DNA from 2 places in the Nonomuraea sp. JJY05 genome. Region 1 is predicted to be linked to the other one. Evidence: riboswitches for the same ligand, from Rfam matches in the RefSeq annotation. Region 1 holds a riboswitch; the other holds the start of a gene.

Region 1 (14,866 bases):
GAAATAACAGAACAGCGGCAGCCGTCCTGTTGCGACGATGTTGTGCTCGAACCAGTTCCCCATGACTCTAGAAAGAGATGGTACGAGGGCCCCTGCACCTTCTTGACCGTCAAGCGAGGAAGGCCCGCAAAAGGGCTGCTGTGCCTTCCAGGTGCTCGGTGACCGCCCGGCGGGCTCCGTCAGGGTCGCCGGCCAGGATGGCGTCCACGATGGCCTGGTGCTGGCCGGCGGCGTGATCCAGGTTGACCTGGAGCATGGGGATCGCGTTCAGCAGGTCGCTCACCCGCGAGCGGGCGTCCGCGCACGCCGTGGCGAGCAGGGACGAGCCGGTCAGCTCGGCGATGGACAGGTGGAAGGCCGTGTCGAGGCGGCGGTAGTCCTCGATCGGGGCGTCGTTCAGCTCCGACAGCCGGCGCAGGAGCAGCTCCCGCTTGTCCTGCGGGAGGCCGGACGTGGCCAGCACCTGGGCCGCCCCGCACTCCACCGCCAGGCGGAACGTGAGCGCGTCCGACAGGTCGTCGCTGCCCATCTCCGCCACGACCTGCCGCAGATCGCCCGCGTCCGGTTTGGGCGGGACGTAGGTGACGAAGGCACCCCCGTACCGGCCCCTTCGCACGTCGAGGTAGCCCGCGTCCGAGAGCGCGCGGATCGCCTCGCGCAGGGTGACCCGGCTGATGCCGAGCCGCACGGCCAGCTCGCGCTCCGGCGGCAGCTTGTCGCCGGGCGGGACCACACCGAGCTTGATGGCCTGGAGCAGCCGTTCCACCGTCTCCTCGAAGGCGTTGCCGGCCCGCACCGGGCGCAACACCGTCATCAAACGCGCCGACTCGTCCAACGTGTCCTCAGGTCTTGACAACGGATCCCGCCATACACATCAATGGTCTAAGACTAGCCCAATCAACGGGAAAGCGCCTCTGGCCAGATCGGAGCGGGGATAGCGTGAGCGAGAGATCGAGCACCGGCTTCCTTTCCGTCAGCGAGCTGCGTGACGAGGTGGCGCTCGGGCGCATCGACACCGTGCTGCTCGCGATCGCCGACATGCAGGGCAGGTTGCAGGGAAAGAGGCTGTCCGCCCGCTATTTCCTCGAAGAGGTGCTGCACCACGGCTCCGAGGGGTGCAACTACCTGCTCGCCGTAGACGTGGACATGAACACCGTCGGCGGGTACGCGATGTCCTCCTGGGAGCGTGGCTACGGCGACTTCGTGATGAAGCCCGACCTCGCCACGCTGCGCAGGGTGCCGTGGCACGAGGGGACCGCCATGCTGATGGCCGACCTCGCCTGGGAGGGCGGCGGCGACGTGACCGCCTCCCCCCGGCAGATCCTGCGCAGGCAGCTCGCCCGCCTCGCCGAGCGGGGGCTGGGCGCGTACGTGGGCACCGAGCTGGAGTTCTGCGTCTACGAGGACAGCTACGAGGACGCCTGGAAGCGCGGCTACCGGGACATGTCACCGTCCAACCTCTACAACGTGGACTATTCGCTGCTCGGCACCGCCCGCATCGAGCCGCTGCTGCGGCGGATCCGCCGGAACATGGAAGGCGCCGGCCTGTACGTCGAGTCCGCCAAGGGCGAATGCAACCTGGGCCAGCACGAGATCGCCTTCCGCTACGACGAGGCGCTCAGGACCTGCGACCACCACGTCATCTACAAGAACGGCGCCAAGGAGATCGCCGCCCAGGAGGGCAAGTCGATCACCTTCATGGCCAAGCCCAACCAGCGCGAGGGCAACTCCTGCCACATCCACATCTCGCTGCGCGGCAGCGACGGGGATCCGGTGATGGCGGGCGACGGGCCGCACGGGCTCTCCCCGCTCGGCGCCCACTTCATCGCCGGGCAGCTCGCCTGCCTGCGCGAGCTCACCCTCCTGTACGCCCCCAACATCAACTCCTACAAGCGCTACGTCCCCGGCAGCTTCGCGCCCACGGCCGTCAAGTGGGGCGTGGACAACCGCACCTGCTCGCTCCGGCTCGTCGGCCACGGCCCGTCCCTGCGCGTGGAGAACCGGGTGCCGGGCGGCGACGTCAACCCCTACCTCGCGGTGTCCGCGCTGATCGCGGCCGGGCTGCACGGCATCGACAACGAGCTGCCGCTGGAGAGCGCGTTCGAGGGCAACGCCTACGACTCCGGCGCCGAGAGCGTGCCCCACACGCTGCGGGACGCGCTGGCGCTGTTCGAGGGGTCGAAGCTGGCCCGCGAGACGTTCGGCGAGGACGTGGTCGAGCACTACGCCAACAACGCGCGCGTGGAACTGGCCGCGTTCGACGCGGCGGTGACGGACTGGGAGCTGTTGCGTGGTTTCGAGCGGATGTGAAAGAAGCACATGAAGATCGTTAATCCGGCGACGGAGGACGTCCTCGCCGACGTCGAACTGGCCGACGCCGCCGAGGTGGACCGGGCGGTGGAGCGTGCCAGGGACGCGTACGCGACCTGGCGCGAGGTGTCGCCCGGGGACCGGGCACGGCTGCTGCGCAGGTTCGCCGACCTGGTGGACGAGCACGGCGGGGAGCTGGCGCGGCTGGAGTTGGCCAACGCCGGGCACCCGATCGGGAACGCCCGGTGGGAGGCCGGCAACGTACGCGACGTGCTGCACTTCTACGCCGGCGCCCCCGAGCGCAACCACGGCAGGCAGATCCCGGTGCCGGGCGGCGTGGACATCACGTTCCAGGAGCCGCTGGGCGTCGTCGGCGTCATCGTGCCGTGGAACTTCCCCATGGTGATCATGACCTGGGGCGTGGCCCCGGCGCTCGCGGCCGGCAACACGGTGATCGTCAAGCCGGCCGAATGGACCCCGCTGACCGCGCTGAGGCTGGCGGAGCTGGCCCTCGCCGCGGGCCTCCCCGAGGGGGTGCTCCAGGTGCTGCCTGGGGCAGGGGAGGTCGCGGGGGCCCGGCTCGTCGAGCATCCCGGCGTGGCGAAGATCGTGTTCACCGGCTCGACCGAGGTGGGCAAGGAGATCGCCGCCAAGGCGGCACGGCAGGTCAAGCGGGTCACGCTGGAGCTGGGCGGCAAGTCCGCCAACATCGTCTTCGCCGACGCGGATCTCGACAAGGCCGCGAGGACGGCGCCGTACGCGGTCTTCGACAACTCGGGCCAGGACTGCTGCGCCCGCTCCCGCCTCCTCGTCCAGGCCGACGTGTACGACGAGTTCATGGAGCGCCTGTCGGCGGCCGTGCGGGGCGTCAAGGTCGGCGACCCGCTCGACGAGGGCACCGAGATGGGCCCGCTGATCAGCCCAGAGCACCTCGACCGGGTGCGCGGCTTCGTCCAGGGCGCCCCCTACCTGCAGGGGTCCTGCCCCGAGGGCAGGGGCTACTGGTTCCCGCCGACCGTGCTGACGCCCGAGCTCACCGACCCGGCGTTCACCGAGGAGATCTTCGGTCCCGTCGTGTCCGTGGTGCGCTTCGAGGACGAGGCGGAGGCCGTGCGCATCGCCAACGACACCCCGTACGGCCTGAGCGGCTCCATCTGGACCCGCGACGTCGGGCGGGCGCTCCGCGTGGCCAGGGCCGTCGAGTCGGGCGCGCTCTCGGTCAACTCGCACTCGTCGGTCCGCTACTGGACCCCCTTCGGGGGCTTCAAGCAGTCCGGTCTCGGCAGGGAGCTCGGCCCTGACGCCCTGGCGGCGTTCACCGAGACCAAGAACGTCTTCATCGCATCGGAGTGAACAGGGTGACTTACATGCGGCGTTTGCAGGATCGGGTGGCCGTCATCACCGGCGCGGGCAGCGGCATCGGGCTGGCCACGGCACGCAGGTTCGCCGAGGAGGGCGCCAAGGTCGTCTGCGTGGACGTCGACGAGGAGGCGGGCGTCAAGGCCGCGAACGAGGTCGGCGGCCTCTTCGTCAAGGCCGACGTCACCGACGAGGACGACGTCGCCAGGATGTTCCGGACGGCCTTCGACACCTACGGCAGCGTGGACATCGCCTTCAACAACGCGGGCATCTCGCCGCCCGACGACGACTCGATCCTGCAGACCGGCATCGACGCCTGGCGCCGGGTCCAGGAGGTGAACCTGACCAGCGTCTACCTGTGCTGCAAGCACGCCATCCCGTACATGCAGCGGCAGGGCAAGGGCTCGATCATCAACACCGCCTCTTTCGTGGCCGTCATGGGGTCGGCCACCTCGCAGATCTCCTACACGGCCTCCAAGGGCGGCGTGCTGGCGATGTCGCGCGAGCTGGGCGTGCAGTTCGCCCGGGAGGGCATCAGGGTGAACGCGCTGTGCCCCGGGCCGGTGAACACGCCGCTGCTGCAGGAGCTGTTCGCCAAGGACCCCGAGCGGGCGCAGCGACGGCTGGTGCACATCCCCGTCGGGCGCTTCGCCGAGGCCTCGGAGATCGCGGCGGCGGTGGCGTTCCTGGCCAGCGACGACGCGTCGTTCATCACGGGTAGTGAGTTCCTGGTGGACGGAGGCATCTCCGGCGCCTACGTCACGCCGCTCTAGCTCTGGTCCGAGTTCTCGGGAGTCATCGTGCAGCGTCCCGTCATCGGCATCACGTCGTACGTGGAGCCGGCGAAGTTCACGGTCTGGGACATGACCGTGGCGCTCCTGCCGTACATGTACGTGGAGCAGGTCGTACGCGCCGGCGGGCAGCCGATCGTGCTGCCGCCGGCCGGCGAGCCGGCGCAGGTCGTCGGCCGCCTGGACGGCCTGATCCTGGCCGGTGGCGGGGACGTCGATCCGGCCCGGTACGGGCAGGAGCCGGGGAATCAAACCGGCTATATCCGCAAATTTCGTGATGAGGCGGAGTTTGGGCTGATCGCGGCGGCCCTCGACGCGGGCCTGCCGTACCTCGGCATCTGCCGCGGCCTCCAGGTGCTCAACATCGCCCTCGGGGGCAGCCTCCACCAGCATCTCCCCGACGTCGTGGGGCACACCGGCCACTCCCCCGCCCCCGGCCGGTTCGGCCCGCTGCCCGTCACCCTCGTCCCCGGCAGCCGCCTGGCCAAGGCGCTGGGCACGGAGCCCGTGACCGTCCCCCATTACCACCACCAGGCCATCGACCGGCTCGCTCCCGGCCTCACGGTCACCGCCACCGCCGGCGACGGCACGATCGAGGCGGTCGAGCTGGACTCGGCCCCCTTCGCCGTGGCCGTGCAGTGGCACCCCGAGGCGGCCGAGGACGGCGCCCTCTTCGAGGCGCTCGTGGCGGCCTGCTGAGCGCTCTCACCCCACTGGTCTGAGCACGCCGTTCAGGGCCACGGCTCCGGCGCCGTGCTTGGCGTCGAGGTCGCGGCGCTGCTCGTCGGTGGCCACCCAGACCTGGGCGGTCACCTGGTTGCGCAGCACGCTGGGGGACGCCGAGACGAGACCGTCGCCCAGCTCGGCCTCGATCTCCCGCTGGATCGCCTCCAGCTCACTCTGGCTGCGCGCCGCGCCGCTGACGCACAGCGCGCCGCCCCACACCTCGCGGATCCACGCCTCGCGGCCCGACAGGTCGCCGGTGAACTTCAGATTGAGCACCAGCCGCCGCGGGTCGTCGGCCTCCGTCGACTCCGGGGGGAGCTCCTTCATCTGGCTCCGGTCGATCCAGGCGCCCGCGAACTCCTTGGCCGTGCCGGCGCGCGCCAGCGCCCGGTCCAGTGCCTGCTGCGTGGCCTTGGCGGGATCGACCGGCCGCCAGCCGCCCTCCGGCGCCGGGCACGGACTGGTGAGGTCCTCCTCCTGGGTGGGGGCCGCCTTCCTGGGGGCGCCCGGCGGCTCGGTGAGCGTCAGCCTGCTGCCGTCCCAAGTGCCCACGACGCGATACTCGCCCCATTTCACGCCGCCCTGCGACTCGTGATCCACCTTGTTCCAGTCCCAGCCGACCACGTCCGGACCGCCGCACTGCGGTGGCAACGACTCCATGACCATCATGCACAGCTGCGGCCCGTGCCCGCCGCCTTCGAGCACCGTCAGGTTCGCCTCGTAACGGGGCGGGGACGCGGCCTCCGATGCGCCGCAGCCCGCGAGGGCCAGGGTGGTCAGCAGGCCGAAAGCCGCCGTTCGCCGATTCATATCCTTTCGACGTCACCACCCCCCGGAGTGGTTCAGGAGCGATCAGAACGCGACAACAACCCCATCGCAGCACTAGGCTGACGGACATCACTGGCGAAACCGCGCGGGAGAGCGCCCTGACAGCCGGTCAGGGTCCCTGAAGGAGCAAGCCCTCCCCGCAAACCTCTCAAGGCAAAGGACCGCGCGGCCTATGGTGACCTCTGGAAAGCAGGCCCGCGGGGCCTCGCCGAAGGTGAAAGTCCGGCAAAACTCGGGCGAAGCTCTCAGGCATCGATGACAGAGGGGGAGGATGCTGGCATCCAATCCTGTCCAGAGGTGCGACAAATGTCCCGACCAACACCGCTACGAGACGTTCACGAGAGCCTCGGCGCCACGCTCACCGACTTCGCCGGGTGGCTCATGCCGCTCCGGTACGGGAGCGAGTCCGCGGAGCACAACGCCGTTCGCCAGGCGGCCGGGCTGTTCGACCTCTCCCACATGGGCGAAATCTTCCTGACCGGGCCGCAGGCCGGCCAGGCGCTCGACTACGCGCTGGTCGGCCACCTGTCGGCGCTGGCGACCGGGCGGGCCAGATACACCATGATCGTCAACGAGCGGGGCGGGGTGCTCGACGACCTCATCGTCTACCGGCTCGACGATGACGAGTTCATGGTCGTGGCAAACGCCTCGAACTACGAAAAAGTGGCAAAAGAGCTGATTGAGCGGTCGAAGGCGTTCGACGTGCTGGTCGAGGACCGGTCCGACCAGTACGCGCTGATCGCCGTACAGGGGCCCCGATCGCAGGAGATCCTCGCCACGCTCACCGACGCCGACCTCGACGGGCTCAAGTACTACGCGGGCCTGCCCGAGCTGGTCGACGGGCGGCAGGCGCTGATCGCCCGCACCGGCTACACCGGCGAGGACGGGTTCGAGCTGTTCGTCGCCAACCAGGACGCGGTGCCGCTCTGGCACGCGCTCATGGCGGCGGGCGAGCCGTACGGCCTCAAGCCCGCCGGCCTGTCCAGCCGCGACACCCTCAGGCTGGAAGCCGGCATGCCGCTCTACGGCAACGAACTGAGCGCCGAGCTGACCCCGTTCGACGCGGGGCTGGGCAGAGTGGTGAAATTCGACAAGCCGGGCGACTTCGTCGGCCGGTCGGCGCTCGAGGCGGTCAAGGACGACCCGCCCCGGCGCCGGCTCGTCGGCCTGGTCGCGCGGGGACGCCGGGTGCCGCGCCACGGCTACCCGGTCACCAAAGACGGCGCCGTCGTCGGCGAGGTCACCAGCGGTGCGCCCTCCCAGAGCCTGGGCAGGCCCATCGCGATGGCCTACGTGGACACCGGCGCCGAGTCAGGCCTGGCCGTGGACATCCGGGGCAGCCATGAACCTATGGACCTGGTAGAGCTGCCCTTCTACAGGAGGAACAAGTGAGCAACATCCCTGACGAGCTGAGCTACACCAAGGAGCACGAGTGGGTGGCCGGCCTGGACGACGGCCTCATCGTGACGATCGGCGTCACGGCCTTCGCCGCCAACTCTCTTGGTGACGTCGTCTTCGTGCAGCTCCCCGACGTCGGCTCGACCGTGGAGCCGGGCGACTCCGTCGGCGAGGTGGAGTCGACCAAGTCGGTGAACGAGATCTACACCCCCGTCGGGGGTGAGGTCGTCGAGGTTAACCAGGCCGTGGTCGACGACCCCAGTCTGGTCAACAGTGACCCGTATGGCGACGGCTGGATGTTCCGGGTGCGTGTCGAGGGCGACGCCGAAGATGTGCTGACCGCCGAGGAGTACACGGCGCTCACCTCAGGCGATTCCTGACCTTTTTGCCGGGGCCCTGCGCGGGCCCCGGCCCCAGCATGAAAGGCGCCATCAATGGCGATCAGCGTCTTCGACCTTTTCAAGATCGGCATCGGCCCGTCGAGCTCCCACACGGGAGGCCCGATGGCGGCCGCGCACAAGTTCGCCCGCGGGCTGCACGACGACGACCTGCTCTCCCGGGTCGCGCGGGTCGAGGCCATCCTGTACGGCTCGCTCGGCCTGACCGGCAAGGGCCACGGCAGCGACAAGGCGGTCCTGCTCGGCCTGTCCGGCGAGAAGCCCGAGCTGGTCGACGTCGACTCCATCGACGGCCGCCTGGCCGAGATGCGGGAGTCGGGCACGGTCAAGCTGTACGGGACGCACGAGATCCGCTTCGTCGTGGGCGAGCACCTCGTCTTCGAACGCAAGATCTCGCTGCCCGAGCACCCGAACGGCATGCGCTTCACCGCGTACGACGCCGACGGCGAGAAGCTGAGGGAGAAGGTCTACTTCTCGGTGGGCGGCGGTTTCGTCGTGGACGAGAAGGCCACGGGCGCCGACCGCATCAAGCCGGACGACACCGTCCTGCCCTACCCCTTCACCACGGGCGAGGAGCTGCTCAAGCACTGCTCGAACACCGGCCTGTCGATCTCCGCGCTGATGCTGGAGAACGAGAAGGCGTTCGGCCGCACCGAGGAGGAGATCCGCTCGGGCCTGCTGCGGCTCTGGGCGGTCATGTCGGAGTGCGTGCGCCGCGGCATCTCCAAGGAGGGCGTCCTGCCCGGCGGGCTGAAGGTCAAGCGCCGCGCCAACCAGCTCCACCGCCGCCTGCAGTCGGAGCCGGCGGAGAAGGACCCGCTGCAGGCCATGGACTGGGTCACGCTGTTCGCGCTGGCGGTCAACGAGGAGAACGCCGCCGGGGGCCGCATCGTCACCGCCCCCACCAACGGCGCCGCCGGCATCATCCCGGCCGTCCTGACGTACTACACCCGCTTCGTCCCGCACGCGGACGAGGAGGGCGTGGTCCGCTTCCTGCTGACGGCGGGCGCGATCGGCGTGCTGTTCAAGGAGAACGCCTCGATCTCGGGCGCCGAGGTCGGCTGCCAGGGTGAGGTCGGCTCCGCCTGCTCGATGGCCTCGGCCGGCCTCACGGAGGCCCTCGGGGGCACGCCCGAGCAGGTCGAGAACGCGGCCGAGATCGGCATCGAGCACAACCTGGGCCTGACCTGCGACCCGATCGGCGGCCTGGTCCAGATCCCGTGCATCGAGCGCAACGCGGTGGCCTCCAACAAGGCCATCACGGCCGCCCGGATCGCCCTGCGCGGCGACGGCCGCCACTTCGTACCGCTGGATCGTGCCATCAAGACGATGCGGGACACCGGGCGGGACATGCTGGACAAGTACAAGGAGACCTCGCGCGGCGGGCTGGCCGTCAACGTGATCGAGTGCTGACCCTCGGGAGCTAGGACGGCCTGGCGCAGGTCGCGTACGGAGCCACCCTGAATTGCGTGCTGCCGGCGGTCAGGAATTGAAGTCGCCATCCGTCGTCCGCCGCGGTGGGAGCATCGATGATCTCGTCGATGTTGGAGTTCGGCGGGATGTTGCCGTTTATGACATATCCGCCGCCCAGCACCACCTTGCCGGCGGGGCACATGACGGTGATGACATTCGACAGGCCCATCGGGAGCGTCACTTCCGGCCCGGTGACTTTCTCATAGTTTCTGAGCGCGTTCGCCGTCTGCTGTGTGGTCTGCGTGCAGTTGATGGCCTGCTCGTTGCCCAACCGGTTGCGGTCGCCATGGGCGCTGTTGTTGTTCTGCGCCGTGGGAATGCACAGCACCGAGGGTGCCACGTTCACGTTCGGGAGCAGGTCCGAGAGCACCCTCGGGTTCGGTACGACATTGTCGATGACGTCTATGACCGGCTGGCCGTCGGCCAGCGCCGGGGCTGAAATGCCGCCGGCAACGGCGGTGCCGGCCGAAATGGCGAGAGCCGCGGCGAGTTCTCACTCTGTTCATGCGAATCTCCTCTTTTCGTTGAATCAGCGGCGGACGTGCAGGCGGACGACGGCGCTCGCCTCGTCGTCGCGGACCTCGCGGCGGATCCTGCCGACGATGTCGTGGTCCAATTTGCTCACCACCGCGCCCACGTCCGCGGTGGACGGGCACGTCAGGGTGACGCGCAGGCCGTTCTCGGCGACCCGCACCGCCGACCGGCCGAGTCCTTCCACGCCCTTCAGCCCGACGAAGAGCATGGCGGTGCCCGTGCCGTTGCGGGCGCCGCGGCGGCCCCAGCCGAGGCTGAGCAGGAGCCAGCGGAGCGAGACCAGCGACAGGAGCAGGAAGCTCAGGGCCAGCACCCACAGGGGCCAGGGCTCGTCGGCGAGCACCCGGCGGGTCTGGGCCGGGAGGACCTTGGCGGTGGCGGGCAGGTCGAAGAGGTGGCCGTGGCCGCGGAGCCAGGCGTACGCGCCCAGGCCCAGCAGCGTGCCGCCCACGATGGCCAGGCCGACGCGGTTGCCCGCGTACTGCCGCATCGCGGCCCCCTTGCCGCGAGACGGTGTCCGTTGGGCAGCCGTACGTTCGGGCATCACGCCGCCTCTCCGCGCGGCCGGCCCGTCTCGGTGCGTCCGGGCATCACGCCACCTCTCCGCGCGGCCGGCCCGTCTCGGTGCGTCCGGGCATCACGCGCCCTTTCTGCGCAGCCGGACCACGACCTCGCCGGTGCCCAGCGTGCCCACGCCCGCCAGCCGGTCCCCCACCGCCATGCCGACCTGCCTGAGCATCGTGCCGGAGCTCTCCGTCCCCGTCATGACCGTGACCTCGATGGTGCTCCTGCGCAGCCGTACCCGGGCGCGGTCCACCCCGGACACCTGCTGGGCGGCCGCGCGGAGCGTGCGGCGCAGGCCCGAGCGGGTGATGCCGATGACGATCCGCGGGTCGGACGTCTCCACCGGCACCAGCCTCGACTGGCCGGGCACGATCGCCAGCAGCAGCATCAGTACGCCCGCGACCGCCGCGCCCACGGCGGCGGTGGACAGCTCCGGCCAGGTGGTCTTACCCGCGAGGTCGACCAGTTTGTTCACGGGGACCCAGCCGAGCCGGTGGCCGAGCAGCCCCGACACGATCTCGGCCGCCGTCGCTCCCAGCCCGGCGGCCAGCGTGAGCGCGACGAGGGCTCCAGGGAGGGTTCGCGCCGGTCTGAGCGCCCTGCTCGCCCGGCGCAGTCCGGTGTGCCGCGCGGGGACGGCGGCGCCGGGGACTGTCTGCTGAAGCGTGGTCATCACAACGACACACGTACACGGGTCCCGCGTGGCCGGAACCGCGCCCCCGCCGCCCGTTTGCCCGAACATTACGGGGCGGCCAACAAGGTGAACAACACTCATATTCATTTGCCTGATATGCCGTTACGCTGCCCATATGGACGACCGCCAGCGCTATGACCGCGCCACAGCGGTCCTCGAGCCGCCGTTCGCGATCCTCGATCTGGCGGCCATGCGGGCCAACGCGGCCGACCTCGTACGGCGGGCGTCGGGCAAGCCGATCCGCGTGGCCAGCAAGTCGGTCCGCAGCCGTCCCGTGCTCGAACGCATCCTGGCCATGGACGGCTTCCGGGGCATCATGGCCTTCACGCTCCCCGAGGCGCTGTGGCTGGCCTCCCACGGGTTCACGGACATCCTGGTGGCCTACCCGACGGCCGACCGGCACGCGCTGGCCGAGCTGGCCGGGGACGAGGACGCGGCCAGGCACATCACTCTGACCATCGACTCGACCGCCCACCTGGACTTCACCGAGGCGGCCGTGGCCGGGGTGCGCCCCCGGGCCGAGCTCCGGACCTGCATCGACATCGATGCCGGATACATCGCTTTTGGCGGGAAATTTCGGGCTGGGGTGCTCCGGTCGCCGATCCGCGAGCCGGAAGAGGCCGCCGACCTGGCCGCCGCCGTCGCCAAGCGCCCCGGGTTCCGGGTAGCCGGGCTGATGGCGTACGAGGCCCAGATCGGCGGGGTCGGCGACGCCCCGCCCGCGAACGCCGCCTACACCCGCGCCGTCCGCATCATGCAGGCCCTCTCCGCCAGGGACCTCATCCTCAGGCGAGGCCGCATCGTGAACGCCGTCCGCCAGATCACCGACCTGGAGTTCGTCAACGGCGGCGGCACCGGGTCCGTCGAGCGCACCGTACTCGAGAAGGCCATCACGGAGGTGGCGGCCGGATCGGGCTTCTTCCACCCGAGGCTGTTCGACTTCTACCGCCGCTTCACCGGGCACCCGGCCGCGCTCTTCGCCCTGCCGGTGGTGCGCCGCCCGAGCGTGGACACCGTGACCGTGCTCGGGGGCGGCTATCTGGCCTCGGGCACGCCGGACCCGAGCCGCCTGCCCCAGCCGTACCTGCCGGCCGGTCTGCACTACGCCCGGGACGAAGGAGCGGGCGAGGTGCAGACCCCGCTGCTCGGCCAGGCCGCCCAGGACCTGCGGATCGGGGACCGGGTGTGGTTCAGGCACGCCAAGGCGGGCGAGATGTGCGAGCGCTTCGACGCGCTCCACCTCATCGACGGCGACACGCTGGTGGAGTCGGTGCCCACGTACCGGGGCGAGGGCCGGACCTTCCTCTGAGGGCCCGGGTCAGCGGCGCCTGCGGCGGCGCCAGAGCACGATGGCCGCCCCCACGACCAGCACCGCGCCGATCCCGATCAGCACCGGCGCCAGGTCGGGCCGCTCCTCCTCCCACACCTGGTCGGGGTGGTCGCCGGCTTCGACCGGCCGCGGCGTCACCCCCAGCGCGTCGCCGACGGACGCCACGAAGTGCGTGGCCCTGCTCTTGACGTCGGAAACCGTGCGCTCGGCGACCCGCTTGGGGCTCACCCGGTCGGCTATGGCGTCGACCGTCTGCGCCAACTCCGCGCGCGTCCGCGCGATCCGTCGCTCCAGCTCGTCCGGATCGGTGTCAGCCATGGCTCTCCTCTCGACCTCACGCGTGGCCGCGCCCGCTCCGCGTGCCGTGCGAACTCCGTCGTTCGTGGTGCTGATCAGTCTGTCAGGTCGGCGCACCGTACGGCACGGCGGCCAGGCCGGTAGGTTGGCGGGAAGGAACTCAGGAGGGCCCATTGACCGAAACCAAGCTCGCGCCCGGCGACGCCGCGCCCGAGTTCACGCTACCCGCCGCCGACGGCGAGACCGTCTCACTTGACGCCTACCGCGGCAAGCGGGTGATCCTCTATTTCTACCCTGCCGCGATGACGCCCGGCTGCACCAAGCAGGCCTGCGACTTCCGCGACAACCTCGGGCAGCTGACGGCCGAGGGTTTCGTCGTTCTCGGCGTGTCTAAGGACAAACCGGAAAAACTCGCCAAATTCGCCGAACGTGACGCCCTGACCTTCCCCTTGTTGTCCGACCCCGACCTGACCGTGCACCAGGCGTACGGCGCGTACGGCCCGAAGAAGCTGTACGGCAAGGAGATCGTGGGGGTCATCCGCTCGACTTTCGTCATCGACGCGGACGGAAAGGTGGAGCAGGCGCTCTACAACGTGAAGGCCACGGGCCACGTGGCCGGGCTCAAGAAGAAGCTCGGCCTGAGCTGAACACCCCGGCGGGCCCTCCCGGAGGGCCCGTACCCGTCTTCACATGCGCTCCTCTTCCCCGCTGAGAGCGCTAAACTGTGTCAGGCCCGCATTGGCGGGGGCTGCGCGGGCGTGGCGAAATGGCATACGCGGCAGGTTTAGGTCCTGTTGGTGGAGACACCGTGGGGGTTCGAGTCCCCCCGCCCGCACACCTGTGCACCGGATCGGCGTCTGTTTCGTCCCGCAAAAGTCGCTGTCCGCGAGTGGCAGTTCGGGAACAACAGTCTCAGGTTCTCTCTCCGATTGTCCAGCGGATTGCCATTGATGTGGTCCACCTCAAGGATCAGTGGTTTCCCTTGCCAGGTCTCTCCGGTCCCGCACATGACGCAACGTGCGGGCACGCCGATCTCGTCCAGAGCACGGCGCAGCACCGCACCTGGAGTGCGGCTCGTCCGAAGAGGGCGCTCCGCGAGAACGGCGGCAGGGTCTCTGCGTGGCTTGCTCATCACCGAACTGGTGATCTTGCGTTGGAAGTGGGCCGTGTCGATGCCATGGCGTGCGATGTGCCGAAGGAGTCGCCGCCGATTCGTTTCGCTGACGGGCAGGCGAAGTCGGCGCATCATCGACGCCACCGACCGGGACTCTTTCGCCGCAGATCTGACATCGCTCTCGTTTAGCCGGAGACGCTGGAAGCCGACGGGTTCGGCGATGTCGAAAGATCGGAGCTGACGACGGACCTCCTCCCGGAATCTCCCGCTCTCAGCCATGCCAAGGCGCCGCAGAATTTCCCGCATGCCCTTCGCACCCTTGACCGCCTCTTCCAGAGCGTCGCGCTCGAACGCCTCGGGCAGCACGCTCTCTCGATACCCGGGAAGGCGATTGAAATGTGATACATCAATGCTCATGGCTTTGATCCGACGGCTGATATGCGAATGCGCCCCACCACTACGTGGAATTTCAAGGTGATCGAGCACTTCGCAAACACTCGTCGACGCCGCTACGGCCTCGGTCAAGATCTGGAAATGGCTGGTGTCGATGCCGAGTTCGGCTATTTTCCGGCTCAAGCTCGCGCGCCGGCCGCCGGAGTTTCTCAGCCCAGCAAGGACAGGACCTCGGTAAGTGGCCGAGCCCGGCGCACGAATCCGGCCAGCTCTTCGGGGGTTGGATCGGCATTCGACATGGATGCAGGCTACGGCTGGGGACCGACACTTTCGAGAAACGATCTCGCCGATCGACCATTTACTGCAATAATCGCCCGGTTTGCTACTCGATCACGTTGAGGACCGGGCCGGCCCGCGAAGTTTCCGGGCACTTGTCCAGCAGGTCTCGGCTGGTGTCCCATATAGTCTTGATGACCTTATACAGGGCTATGACCGGACACCTAGCCGCTGCTGGTCGGCCTCGGGTCCGGCGCCGGTGGGACGTCGGACCGCGGGGCCTTCGGCACCACCCAGCCGCACCAGACGTCGCCGTCCTCCCCCTCCTCGCAGGCGGAGCCGTCGAGGCGCTCGGGCACCTGGAAGCGCCTGGGCTGCCGG
Region 2 (14,866 bases), on a different contig from region 1:
TGTGCTCAAGGGCCCGCTGCTCATCGGCGACTACGCCAAGGTCGAGGCGGGCGCCGAGCTGCGCGAGTACACCGTGCTCGGCAACAACGCCGTCGTCCGCGAGGGCGCCTTCCTGCACCGCGCGGTCGTCCACGACAACGTCTACCTCGGGCCCGGCGCCCACCTGCGCGGCTGCGTCATCGGCAAGAGCACCGACATCATGGCCGGCGCCCGCATCGAGGAGAACGCCGTCATCGGCGACGAGTGCGTCATCGAGCCCGAGGCGTACGTCTCCAGCGGCGTCAGGGTCTACCCGTTCAAGACCATCGAGGCCGGCGCGGTCGTCAACACCAGCGTCATCTGGGAGTCGCGCGGCCAGCGCAACCTGTTCGGCCCCAGAGGGGTCAGCGGCCTGGTCAACGTGGAGATCACCGCCGAGCTGTGCGTCCGGCTGGCCAGCGCGTACGCCACCACGCTCAAGAAGGGCGAGTACGTCGTCACCTCCCGCGACTGCTCCCTGGCCGCCAGGGCGCTCAAGCGGGCCGTCATCGGCGCGCTCACCGCGGGCGCGATCAACGTCCTGGACCTGGAGGCCGCCCCGCTGCCGGTCACGCGCTTCCACACGGCCCGCGAGTCGGCCGCGGGCGGCATCACCCTGCGCACCACCCCGGGCGACCCGCAGAGCGTGGACATCGTGATCATGGACGGCCGCGGCGCCGACCTGCCCCCGGCCGCGCAGCGCAAGCTGGAGCGGGTCTTCTCCCGGCAGGAGTTCCGGCGCGCGTTCCCGGGGGAGATCGCCGAGCTCACCTATCCGGCCAGGGCCGTCGAGGACTACACCCACGAGCTCCTGCGCCACGTGGACGTGGGCGACGTCAGGGACATGAAGGTGGTCGTGGACTGCGCGGGGGGCACCTCCTCGCTGGTGCTGCCCACGCTGCTCGGCCGCGTCGGGGTCGAGGTGCTCACCGTCAACGCCCGCCTCGACGACGTCTCGCCCACCGAGACGCTCGCCGAGCGCCGCCGCGACCTGCAGCGGCTGTCGGAGCTGGTCAGCTCGTCGCGGGCGGCGTTCGGGGTCCGGTTCGACCCGGTCGGCGAGCGCATCGCCCTGGTGGACGAGATGGGCCAGCTCATCAACGACGAACGCTCCCTGCTCGTCGTGCTCGACCTCGTCGCCGCCGAGCGCAGGGGCGGCCAGGTGGCCCTGCCGGTCACCACGACCAGGGTCGCCGAGCAGGTCTGCCGCTTCCACGGCGTGCAGGTGCAGTGGACCTCCACCGCGCTCGACGCCCTCACCTCGGCCGCCGCCGGCGCCGACATGATCTTCGCGGCGGACGGGCGCGGCGGCTTCGTGGTGCCGGAGTTCAGCCCCGCCATCGACGGGCTGGCCTCGTTCATGCGCCTGCTCGGGCTGGTGGCCCGCACCCGCCTGTCGCTCAGCCAGATCGACGCCAGGATCCCCGAGGTCAAGATGCTCAAGCGGACGATCCCCACGCCCTGGGCGGCCAAGGGGGCCGTCATGCGCTCGGTCATCGAGACGGCGGAGGCCGAGCACGAGAGCCGGCGCATCGACACCACCGACGGCGTGCGGGTGGCCCACGACGACGGGAGCTGGGTGCTCGTGCTGCCCGCCGCCACCGAGCCCGTGACCGATCTGTGGGCCGAGGCGGGCGACATGGACGGCGCCCAGGCCTTGCTCGAACGGTGGGCCCGCATTGTGGAGCAGGCCGCCATGTGAACAATGGTCGCGGAGAGTGACGAAAAAGCCATGACGGTTGACGCGCCCAGACAGTGCCGCAAGATCGTAATGTAGAAACGCGCGGCGGCATGGACCACGGGGCGGAAGCGGCGGTAACTTTGTCTGCGTCCAAACCACAGTCCAGTGCCCCGCCTTGACCTTTGCCGCTGATCAGCGTATGTTGCGGCATTCGCAAACTTGAAAAAGCGAAGCGAGGCGCGTCTTTGAGCACCGTCGCCGCGTCTTCGCGGTAGGAGGCCGAGCCGATCGATGCCGAGCGTCTACTGCACGCAGTGCGGGCACGCCAACCCCGAGGATGCCCGTTTCTGTTCCCGCTGTGGGTCACCGCTGACCAGACCCGAGGTCTCCGGGGACACCACGTCGACGATCTCCATCGCGGGAATCGAGGCATACGAGGCTGAGGCAGGCGACATGCTCCTGGCGGAGCGGGCGCTGGTCGAGCAGTTGCCGCCCGGCACGGCGCTGCTCACGGTGACCAGAGGCCCCAACCAGGGGAGCCGTTTCCGGCTGGACAAAAACCTCACCACGACCGGTCGCCATCCGGAGAGCGACATCTTCCTCGACGACATCACGGTCTCCCGCCGCCACGTCGAGTTCTACCGCCATCCCGGCGGCCAGTTCTCCGTGCGCGACGTGGGCAGCCTCAACGGCACCTACGTCAACAGGGAGCGCATCGAGGAGGTTCCCCTGCACTCCGGAGACGAGGTGCAGATCGGCAAGTTCCGCCTCGTCTTCCTGATGCGGACTCACGCCGGCGCATGATCGGGCCGAGCGAGCGACTCGTGGACGCGCCGTCCCGGGAGGTCGGATGACCTCCCAGGCGGCACGCTCTCACATGAGCATCGGGGAGGTGCTCGCGCTCCTTCAGGGCGAGTTCCCCGATGTGACGATCTCCAAGATCCGTTTCCTGGAGGGTGAGGGGCTGATCGAGCCCGAGCGCAGCCCGTCCGGCTACCGCAAGTTCACCCACCTGCATGTGGAGCAGCTGCGCTTCATCCTGCGCGAGCAGCGCGACCATTACCTGCCGCTGCGGGTGATCAAGGACAGGATGGCCGAGAGCTTCGGCCGCCCGCGCGCCGTACAGGAGAAGCAGGAGGTCCGGCTCAGCCGGGCCGAGCTGCTCGAGGCGGCCGGGATCGACGACGAGACGCTCACCGAGCTGGAGGACTACGGCCTGCTCGCCCCGGTGGCCAGGCGCTACGACGAGGAGGCCCTCAACGTGGCCCGCAGCGTCGGCGCGCTGGCCCGCTTCGGCCTGCGCGCCCGCCACCTGCGCGCGGTCAAGGCCGCGGCCGAGCGCGAGTGCGGGCTCGTCGAGCAGACCGTCGCCCCCATACTCAAACGGCGGGCCCCCGGCGCCATCGGGGAGGCCGACGAGGTCGCCAGGGAGCTTTCCACGCTCCTGCTCGACCTGCACGCATCCCTTGTGCGGTCGGGGATCCGGTCCGTGCTGGGGCGCTGAGACCCGGGCGAGCTGGGAGGCGGAGGCGCATTCCATGCCCGCCGGGTGTTACGTTGAATTGCAGTAGCCAGTCAGCAGTAGCGACCCGCAAATAGCTGTGCCGGGTGACCGGTCAGGAATACGGAGCAGCCCGTGTTGCAGATGGAGGTCGTGGGCGTTCGAGTTGAAATGCCCACAAATCAGCCGATCGTCTTGCTCAAGGAGGCACACGGGGAGCGGTTCCTTCCTATATGGATTGGCATGACCGAGGCGACGGCCATCGCCCTGGCCCAGGCGGAGGAGCCACCACCGCGGCCGCTCACCCACGACCTCTTCCGAGACGTGCTGAGCGCTCTGGGCGTCGGCCTGCGAGCGGTCAACATCGTCGCCCTGCGCGACGGCATCTTCTTCGCCGACCTGGTGTTCTCCAACGGCGTGGAGGTGAGCGCGCGGCCGTCCGACTCGATCGCGCTCGCCCTGCGCACCGGAGCGCGCATCTTCGCCAGCGAGGAGGTCGTCCAGGAGGCCGGGGTGATCATCCCGGACGACCAGGAAGACGAGGTGGAGAAGTTCAGGGAGTTCCTTGACACGATCACTCCCGAAGACTTCGGCAGGGCGGGGTAGGTATTTCGGTGCATTTACGCTTCACGACGCGCCGAGCCGGATCGTTGACTGAGCATGGTCACGGTCCTACGGTGCAAGTGAAACCCGTGGTCGCCCTTTACGAACCCCCAGATCAGGCCACGGGATGAGAGAAAGCCGGAGGTCCGCGTGGCGGTCAGCAGCGGCGAGGGAAAGACGGCCGGCCAGGAAGATCCGGTTCGGCGCGAAAGCGCGCGGCAGCGTGCCGGAGAGCAGGGCCTGCTCTTCGACGAACAGCCGGCGACCCTGCCGGCGGACATCGGATACCGCGGGCCGACGGCCTGCGCGGCGGCCGGCATCACCTACAGGCAGCTCGACTACTGGGCGCGCACGGGTCTCGTCGAGCCCACGATAAGAGCCGCGCAGGGCTCGGGCTCCCAGCGGCTCTACAGCTTCCGCGACATCCTGGTGCTCAAGGTCGTCAAGCGGCTCCTCGACACCGGGGTGTCCCTGCAGCAGATCCGTACAGCCGTGCAGCACCTGCGTGACCGCGGGGTCGCCGACCTCGCGCAGATCACGCTCATGAGCGACGGCGTCAGCGTCTACGAGTGCACCTCGGCCGACGAGGTGATAGACCTGCTCCAGGGCGGTCAGGGCGTGTTCGGCATCGCGCTCGGCCGGGTCTGGCGAGAGGTCGAGGGCTCCCTCGCGGAGCTGCCGGGGGAACGAGCGGCGGTCGAGGACACCGTCCCGGCCGACCACCCCGCTGACGAGCTCGCCCGCCGCCGCCGCGCGCGGCGCCTCGGCTAGCGCACCCCCTCCTGCCGTGGGCCGCCGGACGCGGCCCACCGGGCAATCTGGGCATAACGCGTTACCGGGGAAATTCATGCGTAACGCGGAGGGTTGTAATCTAGGACAGCAAGGCTTACGACCCCGTGCGGGAGAGTCCTTGAGGCCCCCGGGTCTCAGGGCGCCGAAGGAGCAACCCTCCCCGGAATCTCTCAGGCACCCTGTACCGCTCGGGTGAGGCAACTCTGGAAAGCAGGCGCACCCGCCAGGCGCGCCTCACCGACGGTGCAAGCCCCATTCCCGGGGTGAAGCTCTCAGGTCGCGGCGTCGCCGCGCTGACAGAGGGGGAGATCCGGCACTCGCCCGCGCCACGGCGCCGGTCTCCATAGCCTCGGGAGGCACTGTCCATGACCGACCTGTCAGCTCCGCCCTTCTCGTCCAGGCACATCGGCCCCTCCGCGGCCGAGCAGCAGCGCATGCTCGAGGCCGTGGGCTTCGAGTCCGTGGCGGATCTGGTGGCCGTGGCCGTCCCCGAGGCCATCAGGGCCAAGGACCGGCTCCAGCTGCCCGCCGCCGTCGGCGAGGCCGAGGCCATCGCCGAACTGCGCGCCCTGGCCGGGCGCAACCGCGTGCTCACCTCCATGATCGGCCTGGGCTACCACGACACGATCACCCCCGCCGTCATCCGGCGCAACCTGCTGGAGAACCCGGGCTGGTACACCGCCTACACCCCGTACCAGCCGGAGATCTCGCAGGGCCGCCTCGAGGCGCTGCTGAACTTCCAGACCGTCGTCTCCGACCTGACGGGCCTGCCCGTCGCGGGCGCCTCCCTCCTCGACGAGGCCACGGCCGCCGCCGAGGCGATGACCCTGGCCCGCCGCTCGGGCAAGTCCAAGAGCAGCGTGTTCGTGGTGGACGCCGACGCGCTGCCGCAGACCAAGGCCGTGCTCGCCACCAGGGCCGAGCCCCTGGGCATCACGCTGGTGGAGCACTCCCTCGACGGCGAGCTGCCCGAGTGTTTCGGCGTGCTCGTCCAGTACCCGGGCGCGTCCGGCCGGCTGCGTGACTTCCGCGCCGTGGCCGCCGCCGCGCACGAGGCGGGCGCGCTCGTCGTGGCCGCCGCCGACCTGCTGGCCCTCACCCTCGTGGCCGCGCCCGGCGAGCTGGGCGCCGACATCGCGATCGGCTCCTCACAGCGGTTCGGGGTGCCGTTCGGGTTCGGCGGGCCGCACGCCGCCTACATGTCCGTGCGCGAGGGCCTGCAGCGCCAGCTTCCCGGCCGCCTGGTGGGCGTGTCGGTGGACGCCGACGGCGACCCCGCGTACCGGCTGGCCCTGCAGACCCGCGAGCAGCACATCCGCCGCGAGAAGGCCACCAGCAACATCTGCACCGCGCAGGTCCTGCTCGCCGTCATCGCCGGCATGTACGCCGTCTACCACGGCCCCGAGGGGCTGCGCCGGATCGCCCACCGGGCGCACCGGCACGCCGTGGCCCTGGCCGGCGGGCTGCGCGAGGCGGGCCTGGAGGTCGTGCACCGCGACTTCTTCGACACCGTGCTCGTACGCGTGCCCGGCCGGGCCGCCGAGGTGGTCGCCGCCGCCGTCGAGCAGGGCGTGAACCTCTGGCGGGTCGACGACGACCACGTGTCGATCTCCTGCGACGAGAAGACCGGCGCCGCCGAGGTCGCCAAGGTGTGGGCCGCCTTCGGCGTCGACCGCTCCGACGTGACCCTCGAGGCCGACGCGCTGCCCGCCGCGCTGGCGCGCGAGTCCGGCTACCTGTCCCACCCGGTCTTCCACAGCCACCGCTCCGAGACCGCCATGCTGCGCTACCTGCGCAAGCTGCAGGACAAGGACATCGCGCTCGACCGCTCCATGATCCCGCTCGGCTCCTGCACCATGAAGCTGAACGCGACCACCGAGATGGAGCCGATCACCTGGCCCGAGTTCGCCGCGATCCACCCGTACGCGCCGGACGACCAGGTCGAGGGCTATCGCGAGCTGATCGGCACGCTGGAGGGCTGGCTGGCCGAGGTGACCGGCTACGACCGCGTCTCCATCCAGCCGAACGCCGGCTCGCAGGGCGAGTTCGCCGGGCTGCTGGCCATCCGCGCCTACCACCGCGCGGGCGGTCACGGCGAGCGCGACGTCTGCCTCATCCCGTCCTCCGCCCACGGCACCAACGCCGCCAGCGCGGTCATGGCGGGCATGCGGGTCGTGGTCGTGGCCTGCGACTCCGACGGCAACGTGGACCTGGCCGACCTCGACGCCAAGATCGCCAAGCACCGTGACGCGCTGGCCGCGATCATGGTGACGTACCCCTCCACGCACGGCGTGTACGAGGAGACGATCACCGAGGTGTGCGCCAAGGTGCACGAGGCCGGCGGCCAGGTCTACGTGGACGGGGCCAACCTCAACGCGCTGGTCGGGCTGGCCAGGCCGGGCGAGTTCGGGGCCGACGTGTCCCACCTCAACCTGCACAAGACGTTCTGCATCCCGCACGGCGGCGGCGGCCCGGGCGTCGGCCCCGTCGCGGTCCGCGGCCACCTGGCGGCCTTCCTGCCCGGCCACCCGCTGCACAACGGCACGCCGGTGGGTCCCGTCTCGGCGGCCCCGTACGGCTCGGCCGGGATCCTGCCGATCTCGTGGGCGTACATCCGGATGATGGGCTCCGAGGGGCTCACGGCGGCCACCGAGCAGGCCATCCTGTCGGCCAACTACCTGGCCAGGCGGCTCGCCCCGTACTACCCCGTGCTCTACACGGGGCGCGGCGGGCTGGTGGCCCACGAGTGCATCGTCGACCTGCGGCAGATCACCAAGGAGACCGGGGTCACCGTGGACGACGTGGCCAAGCGGCTCATCGACTACGGCTTCCACGCGCCGACCATGTCGTTCCCCGTGGCGGGGACGCTGATGATCGAGCCGACCGAGAGCGAGGACCTCGGGGAGCTCGACCGGTTCGTGGACGCGCTGATCGCCATCCGCGGCGAGATCGACAAGGTGGCGTCGGGGGCCTACGACCCGGCGGACAACCCGCTGCGGAACGCGCCCCACACGGCCGAGTCGGTCAGCGCCGACGAGTGGACCCACCCGTACACGCGCAGCGAGGCCGCCTATCCGCTGCCGTCGCTGCGTGACGGGAAGTACTGGGTGCCGGTGCGCCGGATCGACCAGGCCTACGGCGACCGGAACCTGGTGTGCTCCTGCCCGCCGCTGGAGGCGTACGAGGACTAGGAGCCCGGCGGCGTCCATTGCGGACGCGGCCCCACCACCGCGCCCGCGCTCTCCGCGCGGGCGTCCGCCGTTCTCCTTCAACGGCGGGATGAGCGACTTCGGCCTCCACCGGCGCACGGTCCGTTCGCTCGGGGCGGCGCTGTTCTCGCACGAGGTGGTGTTGGCGTTGACCATGGGGTCGTGGGCGTCCAGCGGGGCGGTGCTGGTCGGCTTACAGCCGGCCTCCGGCGTGTCGGCCGCGGGCCGCTGGTGGTGGGGCAGGCGGTGGTCCGGGCGGCGTTCGGGCCGGTCATGATCAGGACTGTACGCCTGTCGCCGCGCCGGGGTCCGAAGCCGGTCATTCCTTCCGCGTCAACTGAGCAGACATGATCGCCAGAAATCGTTAGGCTCGGTGCGACCGTCGCCAGAAGGAGCTCTCTTGACGTCCTCAGAGCTGGAGACCCCGCACCTCGACGCTGCCCGCCGCCTGGCCGAACGCGGTGATCTCGACGGCGCCGCCGCCATACTCGCCGAACTGGTCGCCGACCCCCACGGCCGGGACCGGGCCCAGGCCGCGGTGGGGCTCGCTGTGGTGCTGGAGGAGCGTGGCGACGTGGAGGCCGCCCGGGCCGCCGCCAGGACCGCGCTGGCCACCGGACACCCCGAGTACGCCGCCCAGGCCGCCTGCCACCTGGCGCAGGGGTTCGAACGGGAGGGGCGCGCCGAACAGGCCAGGGCCGCCTGGCAGGCCGTCCTGGGGGTGGGCACGGCCGCGTACGTGCCGCTGGCCCACCTCGCGCTGGCCCGGCTGGCGACGGCCGCCGACGACCTGGACGAGGCCGAGCAGGAGCTGCGGGCCGCCATGGAGGGGGGCGACCCGGGCGTGGGCGCGCGGGCGGCCCAGGAGCTGGCCTACCTGATGCTGGAGCACGGCGAACCGGGGGCGGCGGCCGACGTGCTCCTGGACGCGCTGGAGGACGCCCCCGCGGATGAGGTGCCGGGGCTGCGGGTCCAGCTCGGGATCGCGCATCTGGAGCTGGCCTGCGCGGAGTTCGCGGAGACGGTCGAGTACGGGGCGGACCCGCAGACCAGCGCCCTGGCCATCGAGCTCCTTGCCCGGACGCTGCCGCTGCGGGGGCGCGTCGACGACGCGGGGCGGGTGTGGTCGTACGGGCTGGAGCACGAGAACGAGACCCTCGCCGCCGAGGTCCGCCTCCGCTACCACCGCGACGCCTGACACCACCCGTCCGATGCGCGCCGGGTCCCCAGGCGCCTGACGCCCGCTCGCTTGACGCGTCCTTGGCGATGCCTGAGGAGCGAGACGGGCAGCAGCGGAATGGGCGGGGGCGCTCCCGTGGGCCTCCGCCACCTATCCGCCGCCCGGGGTCAGCCGCGGCGCATGATGGCCGCCGCCGAGGCCACGTTGATGACCACGATCGCGATCCACGTGATCGTCAGCCCCACCAGCCCCGCGTTGCCGGCCGCGATGGCCGTCAAGGGGATGCCGATGCCCATCGAGCCCAGCGCGATCGGGATCATCGCCGCTCCCGGAGTGCTCTTCTGCCGGTGCGGCGTTGTGCCGTGGTGGTCGAGCTCGGCCCGTACGCGGGCGGAGATCGTGGCGTCGAGCCGCTCCACGAACGATTCGACGAGCGCGGCTTCGTACTCGGGACCGAGGTCCCGGCGGGCGTCCAGGGTGGCCTGGAGATCATCCCGGATGGGGCGCTTATCTGGCATGACAGCAATCATCCACCGCCGACGCCACGCCGTCATCCGACCTGAGGGCTAAGGTGCCATCCTCCCCAGGTACGGTGCTGGCATGGAGGTCATGACCCCGCGAGGGCCCGCGTTCGTCCAGGTGGACGAGGTGGCGGACCCGCGGCTGCTGCTGGTGCTCACCCACGGTTCGGCCGGGGGCGTGGACGCTCCCGACCTGCTCGCCGTACGGGACGCCGCGCTCAAGGCCGGGGCCGTCGTGGCCAGGGTGACGCAGGCCTTCAGGGCGGCGGGGGCGCGGGCGCCGGGGTCGGCGGTCAAACAGGACGAGGCGTGGGAGATCGTCCTCAAGGAGGTGCGCGCGCTCTGGCCGGGGCTGCCGCTGGTGCAGGGAGGGCGGAGCAACGGGGCGCGGGTCGCCTGCCGTACGGCCGGGGCGGTCGGCGCGGCGGCCGTGGTGGCGCTGGCCTTTCCGCTGCACCCGCCCGGGAAGCCGGAACGCTCCAGGGCTGACGAGCTACGCGGCGCCGGAGTGGACGTGCTGGTGGTCAACGGGGACCGGGATCCGTTCGGCGTGCCGGACGCCGCTGACGCGGCACGCCTGGTGGTGCTGCCGGGGGAGGGACACGACCTCAAGAAGGACCCCGCCCGAGTGGGCGAGGTCGTGGCGGAGTGGATGGTCCACTACGCCTAGCTCACGCCGCGCCGACCACGGGTCGGTGTGGTGCGATGGCGGCTCCGCTGGGCAGCAGCTCCCCGGTGTCCTCGAACAGGACGACACCGTTGCAGAGCAGGCTCCACCCCTGCTCGGGGTGGCAGGCGAGAGTGCGTGCCTTCTCGCGGTCGGGCGCCTCGGCATCCGGACAGGCCGGGTCGTGCGGGCACATCGGCGTGCCTCCGATATCTCGTGGGATGCTCCCGTTTGGAGGGTCGGGAGCCGGCTCGGGTAATTGTTCTGGCAAGTGTGCGACGGATGTCACACTCCCGGACATAGTCCATGAGGACTGTTACAGAAGGGATCCCCGTTCGTGTGACCTTCGACACAGCGTGCCGTATGCAGGATAACGGGCCAAGCGCGACACGCGCACTACGTTTGCAATCCCTTGAGCAGAGCGTCGAGTCCGCGCTCGAAATCGATATCTGCTCTTTCGTCCCGTCTGACCCATTCGTCAACTTCAGGATCGGCCCAGCCCGACTGCTGCACCTCGACGGCCACGCTCCCGAAGACGAAGGCCCTCAGCGCGCGTACGGCCTCCGGCGCGTCGGACAGGCCGCCGTCGGCGAGCTGTTCCGTCTGCTCGCTGATGGCGAGGGCCGTGGCGCCCTTGGGGGGCTTGGTCAGGGCCAGCGCGAGCACGCCCGGATGCTCGCGCAGCAGCTCCCGCCCCGCCCGGCACCAGGCCTTGGCCGTCTCCTGCCAGGTGGCCGCCTGCTCGACGCGGACCGCGGTGACGTGCTCGGCCAGGGCGTCCATCAGCGCCTCCTTGCCCCTGGGCAGGTGGTGGTAGATGGCCATGGCCTCCACCTGCAGGGCGTCGCCCAGCCGGCGCATGGTGAGCCGGCGCAGGCCCTGGCTGTCGGCGATGTGGAGGGCGGCCTCGATGATGCGCTCGCGGGAGAGCGGTACGGGCGGTCTCTTGGCGGGCATGGAGATCATCTTACTTCGTAAAGCCGCTCGCGCCGGGTCGATTTCCCGCTGTGTCGCACGACAGCGTAACCTTGGCGGTTGAACGAGTGCAGGCTGCGTGAAAGGGCAGGGTCGATGGCGTTTTTCCGTCCGCGGGTGAGCCGGGAGGCCGAGGTTCGCTACCACGCGGACCAGGAGATCTCCAAGAGCTTCCCCGAGTTGCTCGACAAGGCCCGCGAGGCCGAGGAGACGCTGCGTGAGCTGCGGGCCGCGGCGGCGGACGAGATCGAGCTGATGGCAGCCGGCCGCGCCTTCGACAGGGCGCTGACCGACGCCCTGCGCGCCGCGGAGGCGGGGCAGCGGGCCACGTTCGGGGTGAAGGCCTACGACGACCGGATCGCGCGCCGCAAGGCCAAGGCGACGCCCACGGGGTCGATGTGGACGGCCGAGGTCGACCGGCTGCGCACGCTGCGCGAGGACAACCGCATGTGGGGGATCCCGCGCGTGCCGCGCCCGGTGCCCGCGACCCTCTGACATCCCGCAAGTCCACTCTCGCGAACCCGGTCCCGCGAGTTCCAAGGGCATGAAGAAGCCCCGGCACAGCCTCCCTCGTTGTGCCGGGGCTTCGGGTTTTCAGCTCGCCCAGTCCAGCAGCGGGCGGGTGTTGCTGGGGTGGCGCAGCTTGGACAGCGACTCCTTCTCCAGCTGGCGGATCCGCTCCCGGGTCAGCCCCAGGTGCTTGCCGATCTCGTCCAGCGTGTGCGGCTTGCCGTCCACCAGGCCGAAGCGGAGCGCCATGATCTTCGACTCCCGGGGGGAGAGGTTGTCGAGCACGCCGCGCAGCTGGTCGCCCAGCAGCTGACGGTCGACGATCTCCGAAGCCTCGGGCGAGTCCACGTCCTCGATGAGGTCGCCGATCGTGGTCTCCCCGTCCTCGCCGATCGTGGCGTTGAGCGAGATCGGCTGGCGGCTGGTGCGCAGCAGCTCCTCGATCTGGTCGGGCGTCTTGTCCAGCTCGACGGCCAGCTCCTCGGGCGTGGGCTCGCGCCCCAGGCGCTGGTGCATGTCACGCTCGACGCGCGACAGCTTGGACAGCATCTCCAGAACGTGCACGGGCAGCCGGATCGTACGGGCCGAGTCGGCGAAACCGCGCTGGATGGCCTGCCTGATCCACCACATGGCGTACGTGGAGAACTTGAACCCCTTGGTGTAGTCGAACTTCTCCACGGCCCTGATCAGCCCCAGGTTGCCCTCCTGGACCACGTCCAGCAGCGACATGCCGCGGTCGGTGTACTTCTTGGCGACCGACACCACGAGCCGGAGGTTGGCCTCGAGCATGTGGTCCTTGGCCCGCTTGCCGTCCTCGATCACCAGGTGGAGGTCCTCCTGGGCGGACAGGGGCAGGTCGGGCTCGGTCTCCAGCTTGTACTCGGCGTACAGGCCCGCCTCGATCCGCCGGGCCAGCTCGACCTCCTGCGCAGCCGTGAGCAGCGTGCGGCGGCCGATGGACTTGAGGTAGGTGTGCACGGAGTCGCCCATGGCCGACTGGGTGTCGTCCAGGTCGATCTGCTCGTTCTCGATCTCGGCGTCCTCGGCGCTGAGCTCGAGGTCCTCCGGCACGTCCTCCTCGTGCTCCGGCTTGGCCTCGGGCCGGGTCACGGCCCTGGCGGCGGCCTCTGTGGCGTTCTTGGCCGTGCCGTTTCTCGGCGGGGCGGTTTTTGCCTCCGACGCCTTGCGGCCGGTAGTCTTTGCACGCGCGGGCTTCCTGGAGGTCTTCTTCGGGGCGGTCTTGCTGAGAGACGGCTCGTTCTCGGCGGCCAGGCTCACACCGCTCTCCGAGAGCTCGCGCAGGATCGTGCGGCCTTCAGAGGGGCTGATGCCGGCCTCCGCGAAAGCGTCACGCAGTTCCGCGAGAGAAAGGTGACCCTGGGCTCGCCCTCGTTCAATGAGTTGGTCGAGAGTCGCAGATGGGGTCGCTACGGCGGTTCTGGGCATGAGGACACCTCCTCCGTACGGAGTCGAAGCGATCAGGCAGGTTGTGGTGGGGCGGCTTCTGTTCGCACGGCGCACCAGTATCAATAACGCCAATCGCTGTCATTTGTTCCCGGTGGGACGAAAAAGGGGCGGATCGCCCCAGTAGACGAACCGCCCCTCCCTTAGGTCCTATTCCCGGATCTTGATCTCCCCGGGCGACACCTCGGGCATGGGCATCGGCTGAGCGTCCTGCAGGCGCTGGTCCGTCCAGTAGTCGATGACCGCGTCGGGGTCCGGGTTGACATCGCGGGAGACCACGATGCCATCGTCGCTGGTCGTGGGCGTCGGCGACGATGTCGGCGGTACCTTCTCCACCACGGCTCGGGTCTCCTTGGCGACCTGGTCGAGCTTGCCCGCCGAGGCGGCCGCCGCGACTGAGGCGCCTCCGACGACGATGACGCCGACGACTGCCGCGGATGCCCACATCTTGCGGGTCTGATCCATGAAGGCTCCCTCCCTCTCCCCAACTAAGACGCAGCCGCAACTCATCAGGTTCCTGCCCGGAGCCGGACGAAGTCGGTCTTTCCGTTCGGCAGCAGCGGAAGCTGGGACACCAGGCGCAGGCTGCGCGGGGCGGCGTGAGGGGGAAGCCTATCGCGGCAGAACGCCCTCAATTGAGGAAGCGTGAGTGGCGTGTCGGGATTGGCGGGCACCACGATGGCCGTGACCAGTTCGCCCCACTCCGCGTCGGGCGTGCCGATGACGGCCACGTCGGCCACCTCCGGATGGGTGCCGAGCACCGCGGCCACGGCGCCGGCCACCACCTTCTCGCCGCCGGTGTTGATCACGTCGTCGGCCCGGCCGAGCACGCGCAGCCGGCCGCCGGTCAGTTCGCCCAGGTCGGAGGTGCGGAACCAGTCGCCGTCGAAGGGGTCGGAGTCGCCGAAGCGATAGCCGGAGAACAGCACGGCGCCGGCGATCCTGATCAGCCCGTCATCGCCGATCTTGACATCCACGTTGGGAAGGGGCCGGCCGTCGTAGACGCAGCCGCCGCACGTCTCGCTCATCCCGTACGTCGTCACCACCCGGGCGCCGAGGTCCCGGGCCTGCTCCAGCAGCCCCGGCCGGGGCGCGGCGCCGCCGAGCAGGATCGTGCGGAACCCCGACAGGTCCGCGCCCAGCTCGACCAGCCGGTGCAGCTGGGTGGGGACGAGGGAGACGTGGTCGGCCCCCGAGGCGAGCACCTCGTGCGGGTCGAACCGGGCGTGGATGATCGGCTCGCTCTCCGACAGCAGGGCGCGTACCAGGACCTGGAGGCCGGCGATGTGGGCGACGGGCAGGCAGCACAGCCAGCGCTCGCCCTTGGCGGCCGCCACGTGGCGCAGGGAGGCGGCGGCGGAGGCGCGCAGGGCGGTGGCCGAGAGCAGCACGCCCTTGGGGGCGCCGGTGCTGCCGCTGGTGGCGATCACCACCGCCACGTCGGAGGGGACGCCCTCGCCGTCTCTCCGGAGCGCGCCGTCGACGTGCGTGGGGCGCAGCGCGGCCAGGGCGGCCTCGGACTGGCCCGGGGCCAGGGGGAGCACGGCCGGGCCCGCGCCGCTCAGCGCGTCCCGGATCGCCGCGTACAAGGCGGGTCCCGGAGGCTGCACAATGGCATGCAGCGGACGGTCCGGATGCGACGGGTTCCTCCACATGCTCGTAAGGTTAGTGGCGACAGGTCGGACAGAGGCGCAGGGAGGGTCGTGACGCGTTCTCCCGTGGTCTTCCGCATCCCCATGCGCACG

What was found. Region 1 has a riboswitch for glycine ahead of gcvT (glycine cleavage system aminomethyltransferase GcvT). Riboswitches for the same ligand answer to the same signal wherever they lie in the genome.
Region 2: another riboswitch for glycine. It lies ahead of gcvP (aminomethyl-transferring glycine dehydrogenase); the one in region 1 lies ahead of gcvT (glycine cleavage system aminomethyltransferase GcvT).

What each region holds. Positions count from the first base shown of each region.
Region 1 covers NZ_JBIEIS010000012.1:61,818-76,683, reverse strand. The annotation lists gene ACFKCF_RS20480 (hypothetical protein) at 1-63, opposite strand, end outside; gene ACFKCF_RS20475 (FadR/GntR family transcriptional regulator) at 110-814, opposite strand; gene ACFKCF_RS20470 (glutamine synthetase family protein) at 940-2,310, shown strand; gene ACFKCF_RS20465 (aldehyde dehydrogenase family protein) at 2,320-3,663, shown strand; gene ACFKCF_RS20460 (3-oxoacyl-ACP reductase) at 3,678-4,442, shown strand; gene ACFKCF_RS20455 (gamma-glutamyl-gamma-aminobutyrate hydrolase family protein) at 4,470-5,159, shown strand; gene ACFKCF_RS20450 (hypothetical protein) at 5,166-5,996, opposite strand; glycine riboswitch at 6,091-6,188, shown strand; gene gcvT (glycine cleavage system aminomethyltransferase GcvT) at 6,321-7,406, shown strand; gene gcvH (glycine cleavage system protein GcvH) at 7,403-7,792, shown strand; gene ACFKCF_RS20435 (L-serine ammonia-lyase) at 7,847-9,223, shown strand; gene ACFKCF_RS20430 (hypothetical protein) at 9,234-9,629, opposite strand; gene ACFKCF_RS20425 (hypothetical protein) at 9,813-10,307, opposite strand; gene ACFKCF_RS20420 (DUF6286 domain-containing protein) at 10,455-11,054, opposite strand; gene ACFKCF_RS20415 (amino acid deaminase/aldolase) at 11,191-12,384, shown strand; gene ACFKCF_RS20410 (DUF3618 domain-containing protein) at 12,394-12,723, opposite strand; gene bcp (thioredoxin-dependent thiol peroxidase) at 12,876-13,349, shown strand; tRNA gene ACFKCF_RS20400 (tRNA-Leu) at 13,455-13,537, shown strand; partial or broken gene ACFKCF_RS20395 (HNH endonuclease) at 13,610-13,711, opposite strand; gene ACFKCF_RS20390 (hypothetical protein) at 14,291-14,608, shown strand; gene ACFKCF_RS20385 (hypothetical protein) at 14,710-14,866, opposite strand, start outside.
Region 2 covers NZ_JBIEIS010000038.1:8,431-23,296, reverse strand. The annotation lists gene ACFKCF_RS43895 (sugar phosphate nucleotidyltransferase) at 1-1,720, shown strand, start outside; gene ACFKCF_RS43890 (FHA domain-containing protein) at 1,991-2,503, shown strand; gene ACFKCF_RS43885 (MerR family transcriptional regulator) at 2,577-3,203, shown strand; gene ACFKCF_RS43880 (bifunctional nuclease family protein) at 3,336-3,806, shown strand; gene ACFKCF_RS43875 (MerR family transcriptional regulator) at 3,954-4,574, shown strand; glycine riboswitch at 4,693-4,792, shown strand; gene gcvP (aminomethyl-transferring glycine dehydrogenase) at 4,961-7,786, shown strand; gene ACFKCF_RS43865 (hypothetical protein) at 7,875-8,081, shown strand; gene ACFKCF_RS43860 (tetratricopeptide repeat protein) at 8,205-9,002, shown strand; gene ACFKCF_RS43855 (hypothetical protein) at 9,152-9,502, opposite strand; gene ACFKCF_RS43850 (alpha/beta family hydrolase) at 9,585-10,175, shown strand; gene ACFKCF_RS43845 (DUF5999 family protein) at 10,177-10,368, opposite strand; gene ACFKCF_RS43840 (TetR/AcrR family transcriptional regulator C-terminal domain-containing protein) at 10,569-11,129, opposite strand; gene ACFKCF_RS43835 (hypothetical protein) at 11,244-11,642, shown strand; gene ACFKCF_RS43830 (RNA polymerase sigma factor) at 11,742-13,103, opposite strand; gene ACFKCF_RS43825 (hypothetical protein) at 13,272-13,586, opposite strand; gene ACFKCF_RS43820 (AMP-binding protein) at 13,631-14,776, opposite strand; gene ACFKCF_RS43815 (o-succinylbenzoate synthase) at 14,858-14,866, shown strand, end outside.